One region of the Streptomyces chromofuscus genome, then DNA from elsewhere that is predicted to be linked to it. Evidence: riboswitches for the same ligand, from Rfam matches in the RefSeq annotation. Region 1 holds a riboswitch; the other holds the start of a gene.
What was found. A riboswitch is a leader RNA that binds a small molecule or an ion and turns the genes downstream of it on or off. The one in region 1 is predicted to bind S-adenosylmethionine.

Region 1 (3,398 bases):
CCGCACGGCCTTCGGCGTCGCCTGGGTCACCGCCTACATGATCATGCTGGTCGGTGGTGGCAACGACATCATCGCCACCCACTTCCATCTGTCGATCAACGCGGTCACCTGGTTCGTCCGGATCGGGTTCTTCGTCGGACCGGTCGTCGCGTTCGTCGTCACCAAGCGGATCTGCCTCGGCCTGCAGCGCCGGGACAAGGACAAGGTGCTGCACGGCCGGGAGACCGGCACCATCAAGCGCCTGCCGCACGGTGAGTTCATCGAGGTCCACGAGCCGCTCAGCCAGGAGGCCCTGTACACGCTCACGGCACACGAGCAGTACAAGCCGGCCGAGATCGGCCCGACGGTCGACGAGAACGGTGTCGAGCGCAAGGTGACGGGCTCCGAGAAGCTGCGCGCCAAGCTCAGCAACGCCTACTACGGCGAGGACTCCCAGGTCGCCAAGCCCACCGTCGAGGAGTACAAGGAGATCACGAGCGGCCACGGCCACCACTGATCGCTGCACTCGCCACGCCACGGCGCAGGGCCCCGTCCGGTGTTCGGACGGGGCCCTGCGCCGTACCCGGGGCTGGATAGGGTGGAGGCAGTTCGAGAGACCTGTCCCGTACGACGGGACCGACCCAGGAGCGGCTGATGAGCGCTGTGACCCCCGCTGGAGGCGACACCGCGGCGGGCCGCTCCTGGCCCGCCCTGCTGAACGGCCTGCTGGACGGCCGTGACCTGAGCACGGACGAGACCGCCTGGGCGATGGACCTGATCATGCGGGGCGAGGCGACGGACGCGCAGATCGCCGGTTTCGCCGTCGCGCTGCGGGCCAAGGGCGAGACCGTCGAGGAGATCACCGGGCTCGTGCGGACGATGTACGAGCACGCCAACGTGATCGAGGTGCCGGGGGAGACGGTCGACATCGTCGGGACCGGCGGCGACGGCGCGAGGACGGTGAACATCTCCACCATGTCGGCGATCGTCGTCGCCGGTACGGGCGCGAAGGTCGTCAAGCACGGCAACCGGGCCGCGTCGTCCGCCTCCGGGGCGTCCGACGTGCTGGAGAAGCTGGGCGTCAATCTTGAGCTGACGCCGCGGCGGGTGGCGGAGGTCGCCGAGGAGGCGGGGATCACCTTCTGCTTCGCGGTGAAGTTCCATCCGGCACTGCGGCACGTGGCGGCGGCGCGCGGCCAGTTGGGCATCCGGACGACGTTCAACTTCCTGGGCCCGCTGACGAACCCGGCGAAGGTCAAGGCTCAGGCGGTGGGCGTCGCGGACCCGCGGATGGCCCCGATCGTGGCCGGGGTGTTCGCCGAGCGCGGCAACTCCTCGCTGGTCTTCCGCGGCGACGACGGCCTCGACGAGCTGACGACCACGTCGACCTCCCGGGTGTGGGTGGTCCGCGACGGCAAGGTGAGCGAGGAGACCTTCGACCCGCGCGAGGTCGGCATCGAGCTGGTGCCGGTGGAGGCGCTGCGGGGCGCGGACGCCTCGTACAACGCGGAGGTCGCCCGGCGGCTGCTGGACGGCGAGCCGGGCCCCGTACGGGACGCGGTCCTGCTGAACGCGGCGGCGGCCCTGGTGGCGCTGGAGCCGGGTGGGGCACCGCTGACCGAGCGGATCCGTGCCGGCATCGAGAAGGCGGCCGAGTCGATCGATTCCGGGGCCGCCAAGCGGGTGCTGGACCGGTGGGTGGCGGCGAGCCACGCCTGACACCGCGTGAGGTGACGCGGGGCGCGGTCCGGATTCTGGACCGCGCCTTGCGAGCCGAAGATCATGTGGCAGGATGCTGTACCAGGTCATGAGCGACAGCTGAAAGGCCCCGGCCGGCTGTCCGGCAACCCTCCGTCCGTGGCGGGGTGCCCCGGGTGAGGACCAGGCCGTAGGCAGCGAGGTCTGCGGCAAGCGCGGACCCCTCGTGCCACCAGGGGTCCTGGTCGTCGAGGAGCCTTCCGTGAGCAAGCGAATGCGCTAGGGGCGTCGAGCCCCGCATCCGCATCCCCTTCACTTCTCCGCCCCGCGCTCGAGCGTGCCGCTCGCGTGGTGGGTTCCGTCTGCCTCACGGGAGTACACCCATGTCCGTCTCCACCGCTGCCGCCGACCAGTCCGTTCGTGCCCCGCTGCCCGTTCTGGGCCGGGATGTCACCGTCCCGCTCGTCACGGGTGGCGAAGTCACCTACGCCGCGCTCGACCACGCGGCCAGCGCCCCCGCCCTCCAGCGCGTCTGGGACGACGTCGCGGCGTACGCGCCGTACTACGGCAGCGTCCACCGCGGCGCCGGTTATCTCTCCCAGCTGTCCACCGACCTGTTCGAGAACGCCCGCCGGACCGTCGCCGAGTTCCTCGGCTGCCGCGGTGACGACCAGGTGGTGTTCACCCGGTCCACCACCGACTCGCTCAACCTCCTCGCCACCGTTCTCCCGGCCGGCTGTCAGGTCTTCGTCTTCGAGACCGAGCACCACGCCTCCCTGCTGCCCTGGCGCGACGCCCGCGTCACCTACCTGGACGCGCCGCGCACCCCGCGGCGGGCCGTCGAGACCCTGGAGCGCGCGCTGGCCGACCGCGATCCGCACGGCCCGGCCCTGGTCTGCGTCACCGGCGCATCCAACGTCACCGGCGAGCTGTGGCCGGTTCGCGAACTGGCCGCCGCGGCGCACGCCCACGGCGCCCGGATCGTGCTCGACGCCGCCCAGCTGGCCCCGCACCACCCGGTCTCGGTCGAGGACCTGGACGTCGACTGGGTCGCCTTCTCCGGGCACAAGCTGTACGCCCCCTTCGGCTCCGGCGTCCTCGCCGGCCGCGCCGACTGGCTGCGCGAGGCCGAGCCGTACCTCGCGGGCGGCGGCGCCAGCCGCACGGTCGCCCGGCGCGCGGACGGCGGCGTGGACGTGGAGTGGCACGAGAGCGCCGCCCGGCACGAGGCGGGCTCCCCGAACGTCATCGGCGCCTACGCGATCGCGTCGGCCTGCAAGGCGCTGACGGAGGCCGGGTTCGACAGCCTGGTCGCCCGCGAGCGGTACCTGATCGAGAAGGTCCGCGCGGGGCTCGCCGAGGTGCCCGAGGTCCGGGTGCTGTCCCTCTTCGGCGACGACGCCCCGCGCGTCGGTGTGCTCTCCTTCGTCGTCGACGGCTGGAACAGCTCGCACTTCGCCGCCGCGCTCTCGGCGGAGTACGGCATCGGCGTCCGCGACGGCCTCTTCTGCGCCCACCCCCTCGTGCGCACCCTGCTGGGCAGCGATCCGCAGGCCCAGGGCGAGTGCGGCGCACCCGAGGCGGCACCCGGCGAGCGGTCGCTGAACGCCATCCGGGTCAGCTTCGGCGCGGGCACGCCGGACGAGCACGTCGAGCGGTTCGTCGGGGCGGTGCGGGAACTGGTCCGCGACGGCGCGCGGTGGAACTACCGCACGCGGGAC
Region 2 (3,398 bases), 1.4 Mb from region 1:
CGACACCGTCCGGAGTGGCCGTCTCCAGCCCCTGCTCGAAACGGACGTCGTCGTCGTTGACGTAGACGTTGACGAACCGGCGCAGCTTGCCCTGGTCGTCCAGGACCCGGGCGGCGATACCCGTGTGGTTCTTCTCCAGGTCCTGGATGACCTCGCCGAGGGTGGCCCCCTCGGCGGTGACCTCGGCCCGACCACCCGTGTAGGTGCGCAGGATGGTGGGGATGCGGACGGTGACGCTCACGTGGGAACCTCCGGTCGGACGAGTTGCTCAGGGGCGCGGGGAACTGACGACGACGGTGGGCGAGGCCTCAGACGAGCCCGGCCTCACGGAACGACTCGAGGCTGGGCCGAATGGTCGCGGTGAGCCCCGTACCCGCCACCGCGTCCAGCGTCTTCAGACCGTCGCCGGTGTTCAGCACGACGGTCGTCAGCGACGGATCCAGCACGCCGTTCTCGATCAGCTTGCGCGTGACCCCGACGGTCACCCCGCCCGCGGTCTCCGCGAAGATCCCCTCGGTCCGCGCCAGCAGCTTGATCGCGTCCACGACCTGCTCGTCCGTCACATCCTCCACCGCGCCGCCGGTCCGCCGGGCGACGTCCAGCACGTACGGCCCGTCGGCCGGGTTGCCGATGGCCAGCGACTTGGCGATGGTGTTCGGCTTCTGCGGCCGCACGACGTCGTTGCCCGCCTTGAACGCGGTCGACACCGGGGAGCAGCCCTCCGCCTGCGCGCCGAAGATCTTGTACGGCTTGTCCTCGACCAGCCCGAGCTCGATCAGCTCCTGCAGACCCTTGTCGATCTTGGTGAGCTGCGAGCCGGAGGCGATCGGCACCACGATCTGGTCGGGCAGCCGCCAGCCGAGCTGCTCGCAGATCTCGTACGCCAGGGTCTTGGAACCCTCCGCGTAGTACGGCCGCAGGTTGACGTTGACGAAACCCCAGCCCTCGCCGGCCGGGTCGCCGATCAGCTCGGAGCAGAAGCGGTTCACGTCGTCGTAGTTGCCCTCGATGCCCACGAGTTCGCCGCCGTAGACCGCGGCCATGACGACCTTGCCCTGCTCCAGGTCGTGCGGGATGAACACGCAGGAACGGAAGCCGGCCCGGGCCGCGGCGGCGCCGACGGCGCCGGCCAGGTTGCCGGTGGAGGAGCAGGAGAGCGTGGTGAAGCCGAACGCGCGGGCGGCCTCCAGGGCCTGGGCGACCACGCGGTCCTTGAAGGAGTGCGTCGGGTTGCCCGAGTCGTCCTTGACGAAGAGCTTGCCGGTCTCGACGCCGAGCTCGCGCGCCAGGTTGTCGGCCTTCACGAGCTTGGTCCAGCCGGGGTTCAGGTTCGGCTTGCCGGCCACGTCCGCCGGGACGGGCAGCAGCGGCGCGTACCGCCAGATGTTCGCGGGTCCCGCTTCGATGCGCTTTCGCAGTTCCTCGGCGCCGTACGCGGAGAAGTCGTAGGCGATCTCCAGCGGGCCGAAACACTCCTCGCACGCGAAGACCGGGCCGAGCGGGACGCGATGGCCGCACTCGCGACAGGACAGCGCCGCGGCGGGACCGAGATCGACGGTGGGATTGCTGGTGCTGCTTTCGACAGTCTGCACAGCCATGTGAGGCGAGGCCCTTTCTCCTCATCTTCCTCACGACGCATCTCGCCGTGAGACGGATTTGGCACCTTCCCTAGCCGGGAGCCTCGCGGAGCGATCAAGAATGATCTACGAGAACCGACTGGAGGGTTGCCGGGGCTTCAACGGGCCGTTTCCCTCTGCCCCTCTGGATGAGCTGTATGTGGTTGTTGAGCGCCGATCGACGCCGACGACCCCCGACATGCGATGGTCACCAGCGTTGTTCAAGACTGTAACCGAAGGCCAGGACAGTTGAGATAGTCGTCCGAACCGCGAGATGGATCACAGAACACGTCCGTTCGCCGAGAGAACGCGAAGGAGCAGCAGACCGTGCTGGAAGAAGTCGAGCGCTGGCTGACCACCCGCTCCTGGTCGCTGACCGATCGCCCGCTGCACAAGATCCTGGCCGCGAAGCGCGCCACCGGCCAGTCGGTCAGTGTCGTGCTGCCCGCACTCGACGAGGAGGAGACCGTCGGCGACATCGTCGCCGCGATCCGGCGCGACCTCGTCGAGCAGGTCCCGCTGGTCGACGAGCTCGTCGTGGTCGACTCCGGGTCCACCGACCGCACCGCCGAGGTGGCCGCCGCGGCAGGCGCCCGGGTGGTGCACCGCGACGCGATACTCCCGCGCATCCCGGCCGTCCCCGGCAAGGGCGAGGTGCTGTGGCGCTCCCTGCTGGTCACGCGCGGCGACATCGTCTGCTTCATCGACGCGGACCTGAGGGAGTTCTCCTCGGACTTCGTCACGGGCATCGTCGGCCCGCTGCTCACCGACCCGGACGTCGACCTCGTCAAGGGGATGTACGACCGTCCCCTGGGCGGCGCGGCCGGGCAGGGCGGCCGGGTGACCGAGCTGATGGCCCGCCCGCTGCTGAACCTGCACTGGCCGCAGCTGGCCGGCTTCGTCCAGCCGCTCGGCGGCGAGTACGCGGCGCGGCGCTCGCTGCTGGAGCAGCTGCCGTTCCCCGTCGGGTACGGCGTGGAGCTGGGCATGCTGGTGGACGCCCTGCACCTGGTCGGCCTCGACGCCCTCGCGCAGGTGGACGTCGGGGTGCGCAAGCACCGGCACCAGGACGGGCAGGCGTTGGGCCGGATGGCGGCGGCGATCTACCGCACGGCCCAGCTGCGTCTGGCCCGCGGCCACCTCGTCCGCCCCTGCCTCACCCAGTTCGAGCGGGTGGAGGAGGGGTTCGAGCCGCGCACCTACTCGGTGGACACGGAGGAACGGCCGCCGATGGTGGAGATCGCGGAGTACGCGGCCCGGAAAGTGGCCTGACCGTTGTATACGGTCACCCGCCGGGCTCGAACCGTACGTTTGAGCGGTTACGGAGAGGGCTAGGTTGAGGCGTATGGCTTCGACGCACGGTCCTGCACAGGTACTGGTCGCCTCCAACCGGGGCCCGGTTTCGTACGAGGTGCGCGAGGACGGCTCGCTGCACGCCAAACGCGGCGGCGGCGGGCTGGTCTCCGGCCTCTCCGCGATCGGTCCGGACGCCGGCGCGCTGTGGGTGTGCTCCGCCCTCGGCGACGGCGACCGCGAGGCGGTGCGGCGCGGGGTCGGTGAGTCCGGGGTGCGCATGCTGGACATCCCGGCGGACGTGCACGCCGACGCCTACAACGGCATCGCGAACTCCGTGCTGTGGTTCGTGCACCACATGCTGTACCAGACGCCGCTGGAGCCGGTCTTCGACGCCGATTTCCGGCGGCAGTGGGCGTCGTACGAGGCGTACAACCGGGCGTTCGCCGAGGCGCTGGCCCAGGAGGCGGCCGAGGGGGCGGCGGTGCT

Region 2: it holds a riboswitch for S-adenosylmethionine, as region 1 does, so the genes downstream of both, thrC (threonine synthase) here and IPT68_RS10090 (aminotransferase class V-fold PLP-dependent enzyme) in region 1, are expected to answer to the same signal.

Annotation. Positions count from the first base shown of each region.
Region 1 is NZ_CP063374.1:2,244,821-2,248,218, reverse strand. It holds gene qcrB (cytochrome bc1 complex cytochrome b subunit) at 1-496, shown strand, start outside; gene trpD (anthranilate phosphoribosyltransferase) at 634-1,698, shown strand; SAM riboswitch class IV at 1,783-1,899, shown strand; gene IPT68_RS10090 (aminotransferase class V-fold PLP-dependent enzyme) at 2,061-3,398, shown strand, end outside.
Region 2 is NZ_CP063374.1:3,692,618-3,696,015, forward strand. It holds gene IPT68_RS16525 (MoaD/ThiS family protein) at 1-241, opposite strand, end outside; gene thrC (threonine synthase) at 309-1,598, opposite strand; SAM riboswitch class I at 1,617-1,772, opposite strand; gene IPT68_RS16535 (glucosyl-3-phosphoglycerate synthase) at 1,944-2,888, shown strand; gene IPT68_RS16540 (alpha,alpha-trehalose-phosphate synthase (UDP-forming)) at 2,962-3,398, shown strand, end outside.